DNA from 4 places in the Streptomyces sp. NPDC037273 genome. Region 4 is predicted to be linked to each of the others. Evidence: riboswitches for the same ligand, from Rfam matches in the RefSeq annotation. Region 4 holds a riboswitch; each other region holds the start of a gene.

What was found. A riboswitch is a leader RNA that binds a small molecule or an ion and turns the genes downstream of it on or off. The one in region 4 is predicted to bind cyclic di-AMP.
Region 1: it holds a riboswitch for cyclic di-AMP, as region 4 does, so the genes downstream of both, ACZ7G1_RS15895 (LysM peptidoglycan-binding domain-containing protein) here and ACZ7G1_RS07755 (peptidoglycan DD-metalloendopeptidase family protein) in region 4, are expected to answer to the same signal.
Region 2: it holds a riboswitch for cyclic di-AMP, as region 4 does, so the genes downstream of both, ACZ7G1_RS17545 (M23 family metallopeptidase) here and ACZ7G1_RS07755 (peptidoglycan DD-metalloendopeptidase family protein) in region 4, are expected to answer to the same signal.
Region 3: it holds a riboswitch for cyclic di-AMP, as region 4 does, so the genes downstream of both, ACZ7G1_RS37190 (M23 family metallopeptidase) here and ACZ7G1_RS07755 (peptidoglycan DD-metalloendopeptidase family protein) in region 4, are expected to answer to the same signal.

Annotation. Positions count from the first base shown of each region.
Region 1 covers NZ_JBVJVO010000005.1:223,177-225,364, reverse strand. The annotation lists gene ACZ7G1_RS15900 (phosphoribosyltransferase family protein) at 1-352, shown strand, start outside; gene ACZ7G1_RS15895 (LysM peptidoglycan-binding domain-containing protein) at 346-1,239, opposite strand; cyclic di-AMP (ydaO/yuaA leader) riboswitch at 1,244-1,426, opposite strand; gene ACZ7G1_RS15890 (DUF6197 family protein) at 1,770-2,188, shown strand, end outside.
Region 2 covers NZ_JBVJVO010000006.1:21,925-24,112, forward strand. The annotation lists gene ACZ7G1_RS17545 (M23 family metallopeptidase) at 1-1,011, opposite strand, end outside; cyclic di-AMP (ydaO/yuaA leader) riboswitch at 1,023-1,187, opposite strand; gene ACZ7G1_RS17550 (PP2C family protein-serine/threonine phosphatase) at 1,389-2,188, opposite strand, start outside.
Region 3 covers NZ_JBVJVO010000025.1:45,025-47,212, reverse strand. The annotation lists gene ACZ7G1_RS37195 (M16 family metallopeptidase) at 1-555, shown strand, start outside; cyclic di-AMP (ydaO/yuaA leader) riboswitch at 755-919, shown strand; gene ACZ7G1_RS37190 (M23 family metallopeptidase) at 932-1,702, shown strand; gene ACZ7G1_RS37185 (GntR family transcriptional regulator) at 1,908-2,188, shown strand, end outside.
Region 4 covers NZ_JBVJVO010000002.1:561,046-563,233, forward strand. The annotation lists gene ACZ7G1_RS07755 (peptidoglycan DD-metalloendopeptidase family protein) at 162-1,166, opposite strand; cyclic di-AMP (ydaO/yuaA leader) riboswitch at 1,171-1,343, opposite strand; gene ACZ7G1_RS07760 (tyrosine-protein phosphatase) at 1,700-2,188, shown strand, end outside.

The DNA.
Region 1 (2,188 bases), on a different contig from region 4:
GGTGGGCGCGGGCCTTCCGCTGGGTTACTTCGGGGCGAGCACAGGCGCGGCCGCCGCGTTGTGGGCGGCGGCCGATCCCGAGTGCGATGTGAGCGCCGTCGTGTCGCGCGGAGGGCGGCCGGACCTCGCCGGGGACCGCCTGGCCGCGGTGCGGGCACCGACGCTGCTCGTGGTGGGCGGCGAGGACGCGCTGGTCCTGGACCTGAACCGGCGGGCCCGGTCACTGCTGCGCTGCGAGAGCCGGCTGTCCGTGGTGGAGGGCGCCACGCACCTGTTCGAGGAGCCGGGGGCCCTGGAGGAGGTGGCGGAGCTCGCCACCTCCTGGTTCACCGGGCACTTCGGGCGTCAGTAGGCGCCGTTGACGTTGTCGATGGAGCCGTAGCGGTCGGCCGCGTAGTTGCAGGCGGCGGTGATGTTGGCGACCGGGTCGAAGAGGTCCATGGACGTGCCGGGCACGTGGTACGCGAGGAAGGTCGGCTCGATGACCTGGAGCAGGCCCTTCGAGGGCGTACCGGCCGCGGCGTTGGAGTCCCACAGGTTGATGGCCTGGGGGTTGCCGGAGGACTCGCGCATCACGTTGCGGAGGATGCCGTCGTACGAGCCGGGGATGCCCCGCTGGGCCATGATGGCCAGCGATTCGCGGATCCAGCCGTCCAGGTTGTCGGCGTAGTTGGTGGCGGCCGCGGGGGCGGCCTGGGCCGGAGCCGCCTGGGCGGGGGCGGCGGCGGGCGCGGCCACCGGGGCGGCCTGGGCGGCCGACGCGCCGGTGGTGGCGGGGGCGGAGCGGCGCTCGGAGCGGCTCGCGCGGTCGGACTTGGTGGTCTTCTTCGCCGGGGCGGGAGCGGCCTTCGCGGAATCCCGACGAAGCGTCAGCTCAAGGCCCGGATGAATAAGTGACGGATTGTCACCCACGGCGCTCTTGTTGGCCCGGTAAAGAGCCTTCCAGCCGCCCTGAATTCCCTTCTTCTGGGCGATCAGGGAAAGGGAGTCGCCGCGGACGACGGTATAGCTGCGGGCGGCGGCCGGAGCGGCGGGAGCCTGGGCGAAGGCCGGGGCCGCGGCGGCGGGGGCGGCGACGGCGCGGGCCGTGAATTCCGGGGCTCCGGAGACGGGCGCGGCACCGGCCACGGCCGGGGTGATCAGCGGGAGGGCGAGGGCGACCCCGCCCGTGCCGACCAGCGCGAGGCCCTGGGAGACGGGGCGGCGTCGGGGGCGGCGGTGCTTACCGTGAGCAGGCATGACGGATTCCTCTCCGGCGCCTGCGGGGTGAGCTGTCGGGTTCGGACGGGAGGTGTCCGGCCGCGCGCACGCGGCTGCACCCCGAGCCGTTCCGGATATCCGGGCCGGCGTATTCGTGGGTCCCCCGCTCCTGCCGTCGGGTGAAAAGGGAGGTATTTCGAGCGGTGGCAGGATTCGGCGATCCGCTCGAATGGAGGTGACCGTAGGCCAGTAATGCGACGGATAACAAGGGGACGGAGTCCGGTGGTGCGGCGAATGGATCACCGAATTCGGCGAATTCAAGATCGACCCACTCCGGCGGCTCTCCAACTTCCTTGTGCCCCCTGGTCTGCGCAGAATTCGATCACCGCGTCGGATCCGGGAAAGTGAGTCGCATCACCAGGTGCCCAATGTCCGAATATGCACGGTAATTCTGTTAGTGGCGGAGTGGGTGGAAAAGGGCTCGATGGCGGGTGTGCACTCAAGGGCAAAAGTCGCAAACCCGACATTCATCCTGAAAGATGGAGCCACCCCGACCGAGGAGCCGCCGGATGACGCCCGTCATCTCCCTGCCCAGCCCCGACACCGTCGACCGCGAGGCCGCCGCGCTGTACGACAGCGCCACCTGGCAGCGGATCGTCATCGACCTGACCACCGAGGCGCCCCTCGCACCCCTTGCACCCCTCACACCTCTCACGCCGCTCGCGCCTCTCGCGCCCGAGGCTCCGGAGCCGCCCTCGGAGAGCTGGCGGGCGCTGCTCAGCGTGCCGGTGGAGCAGCTGGTGGCGGACGCGCTGCACGCGCTGCCGCCGCCCCTCCCGGTCGAGCGCCGTCTGCCGGGCCGCGTCGGAGCCGTACTGCCCGACCGGCTGCACGCCTGGCGCCGTATCGGACGCGCGGACCTCCGTCCCTCGGTCCACCTGGGCTACGCGCGCCTCGTGCTCACGGAATGGGGCTGGCAGAACACCCC
Region 2 (2,188 bases), on a different contig from region 4:
GGCGCCGGTGACGTTGCCGGTGGCGCCGACGCGGCCGATGGTCTCGCCGGTGCCGACGGTCTGGCCTGCGGAGACCGTCATGGAGGAGAGGTGGCAGTACCAGACCTCGGTGCCGTCGGCGAGCTCCAGGACGATCCGGTAGCCGTAGGAGCCGGACCAGCCCGCGGACTTGACGGTGGCGCCGTGGACGGCCTTGAGCGGGGTGCCGGTGGGCGCGGCGAAGTCGAGGCCGGTGTGGTAGCCGGAGGACCACATCGAGCCGGACTGCATGTAGGTGGCGGTGAGGCTGTACGAGGAGAGGGGCAGCGAGTAGCTCGCGGCGAGCTTGGCGAGGCGCTCGGCCTCCGCCTTGGCCGCGGCTTCCGCTTCCGCCTTGGCCTTCGCTTCGGCCTCGGCCTTCGCCTTGGCGTCGGCGGCCGCCTTCTCCGCCGCCGCTTCCTTGGCCTTGGCCTCGGCGGCGGCCTTCTCGGCGGCGAGCTTCTCCGCGGCGGCCTTCTCGGCGGCGTCGGCGGAGGCCTGCTGCGACTCGGCCTGCTGGAGGATGCGGGCGCGCAGGGCCTCGCCCGCGTCGGCGGCGCCGGACGCGGTCCTGGTGGCGCTGTCGGCCTGCTCGTCGGCGCCGGTGGTGTAGGTGGCGGCGGTGAGCGGGTTGGGGTTGGCGCGGGCCGCGCTGACGGGCGCGCTGTCCTCGCCGGGGAGGAGGTCGCCGACGCCGGGGAGGTCGTGGGGGTCCGGGAGGTCCAGGTCGGGGAGCGATATCGCGACCGGGGGCTTCTCCTGCGCGGTGGCGAGGCCGCCCGCGCCGACGGCGGCGATCACGCCGACGCCGAGGACGGTGGAGGAACGGGCGAAGTTGGAGCGCTGCTTGACGACCCGGTGGCGGCCGCCGGAGCGGCTCTGCGCGCGGAGGGAGTCCTCGGTGGGATTCCACTCGGTGTCCGGGGCGGCGGGACCCGCACCACCACCGAAGGCATCGAAGGGGGCTTCGGGTGCGGGAGTGTTGGACGCCACGGAGGCGCGCTCCTTTCCTTCCTTCTCGCCTACCGGGTTAGCTGACGGGTTCGGAGCAGGAAGGTCTCCTACGGGCTCGACCGCACGGGTGCGTGGTCCGCACGGGTGCGAAGGGGCCCGATTCACCCCAAGTGGTGGTTCCCCGGTTCCTTTTCAGGATTCGGCGCGTGCGCACGGTGCCGCCTCTTGCGACGGGTGTGACGACCGCGCTGCGTTATCGAACGTTAATAGACAGGGGGTCCCGATTCCAAGCCGTTCCGCTTGATCGTTCATTGAATTGGGAGGTAATCGCCCGAGTTGACCCCCGTTCAGAACGGGATAAGGGAAACCTCGCGATCTGACGTTATGTCAATTGTTATCGCAGTGACACCCCTCGACTACACCTGGTGACCGGACCCGCCGGGCGGCACCACCGGCATCGTCCTGCGCCGCTCCGGCTGCCCCGCCGCCGGCCTGCTCACCGCGAGCAGCGCCATGTCGTCCGTCGACCCGCCGCCGGTGTGGAGCCGTACGTCGTCCACGAGCGCGTCGAGGAGTTCCTCGGGTCCCGGGAAGATCCGGCCGGCCAGTCGCTCGGCCGGATCGTAGAAGACGCCTTCGGCGTTCCGCGCCTCCGAGAGGCCGTCGGTGTAGAAGAGCAGGGTCGCGCCCGGCGGATAGGGCCGCGCCTCGGCCCGGTCAGGCCAGGCCGCGAGATCCCCCATGCCGAGCGGCAGCGCGGGCTCGGCCGGGTCCAGCAGGTCCAGGTGCCCGTCCGCGTACAGCAGCAGCGGCGGCGGGTGCCCGCGGTTCACCACCCGTACGAAACCGCTGAAGGTGCCGCTGCCGTCGGCGCGCGGAAGCTCGGCGAGGACGGCGGTGGTGAACCCCTCGAAGGCGTCGAGCCCGTGCCGCCGGGTGCCCTCCCTGGCCAGCGCCCGTTCGAGGCGCTCGGCCACGCCCTCCAGGGTCCGTTCCTGTTCGGCCGCCTCGCGGAAGGCCCCGATGACGACGGCAACGGCCTCCACCGCGTCCATCCCCTTGCCCCGTACGTCCCCGACGACGAGCCGCACCCCGTGCGGGGTGTCCTGGACGGCGAACAGGTCGCCGCCGATGAACGCGTCCGCCTGCGCCGCCTCGTACCGCGCCGCGCACTGGAGCCCGCCGATCCGCTCGGCGGGCATCGGGAGGACCGCCT
Region 3 (2,188 bases), on a different contig from region 4:
GACCGCGTCTGGCCGGCCCAGGTCCTCGGCACGTACTGCCTGGGCGGCACCCTGACCTCGCGTCTGGACCGGGTCCTGCGCGAGGAGAAGGGCTACACGTACGGCGTGCGGGCCTTCGGTCAGGTGCTCCGCTCGGACGCCGAGGGGAACGGCGCCTCGATGCTGGCCATCAGCGGCTCCATCGACACACCCAACACCGGTCCGGCACTCGACGACCTGTGGAAGGTGCTGCGCACCCTCGCCGCCGAAGGCCTCACGGACGCGGAGCGCGAGACGGCCGTGCAGAACCTGGTGGGGGTGGCACCGCTCAAGTACGAGACGGCGGCCTCCGTCGCCGGGACGCTCGCCGACCAGGTCGAGCAGCACCTCCCGGACGATTTCCAGGCCCAGTTGTACGCGCGCCTGGCCGAGACCGGCACCGTCGAGGCGACCGCCGCCGTGGTCAGCGCCTTCCCGGTGGACCGGCTGGTGACCGTGCTCGTCGGCGACGCGGCGCAGATCGCGGAGCCGGTGCGGGCGCTCGGCATCGGTGAAGTGACCGTCGTGACGGGCTGATTCCGGCTCCGGCGTGACAACGGGAGGGCCCCGGCAGCAGATTCGCCGGGGTCCTCCCGTATGTCCGTATTGATGAGAAGAATGATCATTTGCCCTGTGGCATGTCTTACAAAAAGCGTGTCTGGTTGGTGATTGAAAGACGATCCGCATAGCGTCGGTGCGGCTGTTCGCCAGTTGCACCCGCCGCATCCGCGGCATCGGACAGTCATCGCCGAGTCCCCGTCAGGCGCGAGCCTGGGGAGCCGGGGACCCACATCAGTCCCTGGGGTGAATCGGACGCCTTCGTGCCGCACGGAGGGGTCCGTAGGAGACCTTCCTGCTCCGAACCCGTCAGCTAACCCGGTAGGCGAGAAGGAAGGAAAGGATCAGCCACTACATGGCGTTCACCCGTGCCACCGGGAAGCATCGTGGTCCGAGCCGGATGGCGCGCCGCAGCGTGGGCATCGCCGGCGTCGCGACCCTCGCCACCACCGGGGTCATCGGAACCCTCGCCTCCCCGGCGCTCGCCGCCGACACGGACAACCGCTCCGCCGAGGACACCGGCCTCACCCAGGTGATCACCGAGACCTCCCTCGTGGACCGGATCAACGCCCAGGCCGCCGCCCAGGAGCAGGAGGCCGTCGAGGCCGTCGCCCTCGCGAAGGCCAAGGCCGAGGCGAAGCGCAAGGCCGAGGCCCGCGCCAAGGAGATCCGCCAGGAGCGCGAGCGCGCCGCCCGCGAGGCCGAGCGTCGCCGTCTGGCTTCCTTCCAGCTCCCCGTCGCCGGCTCGTACGTCTCCACCGGCTACAAGACCGGCGGCTCGCTCTGGTCCTCCGGCAGCCACTCCGGCGTCGACTTCCACGCCGCCTACGGCAGCCGGGTCGTCTCCGTCGGCTCCGGCACCGTCGTCGAGGCCGGCTGGGGCGGCGCGTACGGCAACAACATCGTGATCCGGATGAACGACGGCACGTACACCCAGTACGGGCACCTCTCCTCCATCGGCGTCCACGTCGGCCAGACCGTCGAGCCCGGCCAGCAGATCGGCATCTCCGGCTCGACCGGCAACTCCACCGGTCCGCACCTCCACTTCGAGGCGCGCACGACCGCCGAGTACGGCTCCGACATCAACCCGATCGCCTACCTCCGCGCCCGCGGCGTCAACCTCTGACCCCGTCCGGCCCGGTTCCGCACCGCGTCGCAAAAGCCCCGGCTCGTACTGAGCCGGGGCTTTTCGTCGGCCGTCACACGGTCGAATACCGCCATGGATTCCCCCGGGGCATCGGAAATCCCGGCGTGCTGCAATAGAGTCGATGATCAGGCGCAGAACAGGCGCCGCTCGAATTGTCTCGCGCGGACCAAGGCGGAGGTCGGACATGCGCATTCCCGCGCATTCGGTATGCACGGCGATCCGGGACGACATCGTCAACGGCGTCTACGAGCGGGGCGGCCGGCTGACCGAGGAACAGCTCGCACGCCGGTACGGGGTCTCCCGCGTCCCGGTCCGCGAAGCCCTGCGCACCCTGGAGTCCGAGGGCTTCGTCGTCACCCGCCGGCACGCGGGCGCGCACGTCGCCGAGCCCACCGAGCAGGAGGCCGCCGACCTCCTCGACATGCGGTCGCTGCTGGAACCCCTGGGCGCCGCGCGGGCCGCGCA
Region 4 (2,188 bases):
GCACATCCTTCCCTTTCGGATGTGACCTACGCGACCGTAAGGAGGGGTTGACGGCGGGTGACATATGCCACCGATAAAGATTCTCCCAAGCCGGAATACGCCGACGGCCCGGCACAGGTGTGCCGGGCCGTCGGAGGCTGTCCGCCGAGCGGGTGCCCGGGTCAGACGGAGACGCCGTGCTGGCGGAGGTAGCCCAGCGGGTCGATGTCGGAGCCGTAGTTCGGCGAGGTGCGGATCTCGAAGTGCAGGTGCGGGCCGGTGGAGTTGCCGGTCGAGCCGGAGAGGCCGATCTGCTGGCCGCCGCTGACGCTCTGGCCGGCCGAGACGGAGAGGGAGGAGAGGTGCGCGTACTGCGAGTAGTTGCCGTCCGCGTGCTGGATGACGACCTCGTTGCCGTAGGCGCCGCTCCAGCCGGCGGAGACGACCGTGCCGGCGCCGACGGCGCGGACGGTGGTGCCGGAGGAGGCGATGAAGTCGACACCGGTGTGGTAGCCGGAGGACCACATGGAGCCGGAGGCGCGGTACGGGGTGGAGAAGCCGCCGCCGGCGACGGGAGCGACCCAGCCGGAGGAGGAGGTGGAGCCCGAGGACTGCGAGGACTGCGAGGCCGAGGTTTCCGTGGTGGCGGCGGCCGGGGCGGAGGAGCGCTCGCTGCCGCGGGAGGCGCGGGAGGTGTCGCCGTTCTTGCCGGAGTCCTGCTTCGCGGAGCTCTTCGTGCTCTTCGGCGCGGCGGCCTTGGGCGCGGTGCTCTTCGGGGCGGCGGGCGCGGAGCTCTTGGCGCCGAGGGTGAGCTTCATGCCGGGCAGGATCAGCGAGGGGTTCTCGCCGACGACCTGGCGGTTGTCGGCGTACAGCTTCTGCCAGCCGCCGGCGAGGTGGTGGTCGGCGGCGATCTTCGACAGGTAGTCGCCGGGGACGACGGAGTACGTCTTCGGGGCGGCCTTGGCGGCGGCGGGCGCGGCCTGGACGGCGGCGGGGGCCTTCACCTGGGCGGCGGCGGTGACGGCCTGGCCCGGGACGGCGGCCGGAGCGGACTGCTCGGCGGCGTGGGCCCCGGTCGCGCCCAGGAGCGGGAGGGCGACGACGGCGCCACCGGTGCCGGCGACGACGAATCCACGCGTGATGGGGTTGATCCTGGGACGGCGGTGCTTACCCTTCGCGGGCATGGCGAATTCCTCTCCGGCGCCTGCGAGGTGAGCTGTCGGGTTCGGACTGGAGATGCCCGGCCGCGTTCTCACGCGACTTCACCCCGAGCCGTCCTGCATCGCGGGACCGGCGTACTTCCTGGGTCCCCCGCTCCTGCCACGCATGGGATGAGTGCGGATTCCGGGCGGTGGCAGGATTCGGCGGTCCGTCCGGATTGATCGCGACGCTAGACGAGGGGGGTCGGCGTAAACAAGCCACGGATTTTCCGGACTCCCTGACGGGGCGATATCAGGGCGGAATTCCGGTCACCCTCCGTTGATGACGGTCCCTCGGTCTCCTTTTCCCGGAGGGTATTTGGAAAAGACGATCAGGCACGGTCCGTCACGTTTATGACGCTGCTCACGCGCCGCTTGCCATCTCCCCTTCAACCGGGGCGGGTTATGCCGAACGTCTCAATACGGACAGATCACCCATTCCTGTGCGAGGAGGTGCGTGCGGGGCCCCCTACCCGAGATGATTGGCACAGGAACCGATCAACAGAACAGGAGCAGCCGTGACGCAGCAGCTGCCGCAGGTGCCGCCCATCGAAGCGAACGAACCCGAGCTGGCCGAGGTCCGCAACTTCCGGGACGTGGGGGGCCTGCCGACGACGGACGGCCGCGCCGTCCGCGCCGGCCGGCTCTTCCGCAGCGGTCACCTCGCCCACGCGACCGAGAGCGACGCCGCCTTCCTGGCCACGCTGGGCCTGCACACGGTCTTCGACTTCCGCAACGAGGCGGACCGGAAGGTCGAGGGCGCGGACGTCGAGCTGCCCGGCGTACGGAACGTGAACATACCGCTCAACGACCCGGCCGACGGCAAGGAGTTCTGGAAGCTGGTGCGTGACGGCGAGATCTCCCAGCTGCGGGAGATCCTCGGCGAGGGCAAGGCCGCCGACCGGATGTCCGATTCGTACCGGCGCATGATCGTCGAGCGCACCACGGAGCACAGCCGGATCCTGCACTCCATGGCGGAGGAGAGCGTCCCCGCCCTGATGCACTGC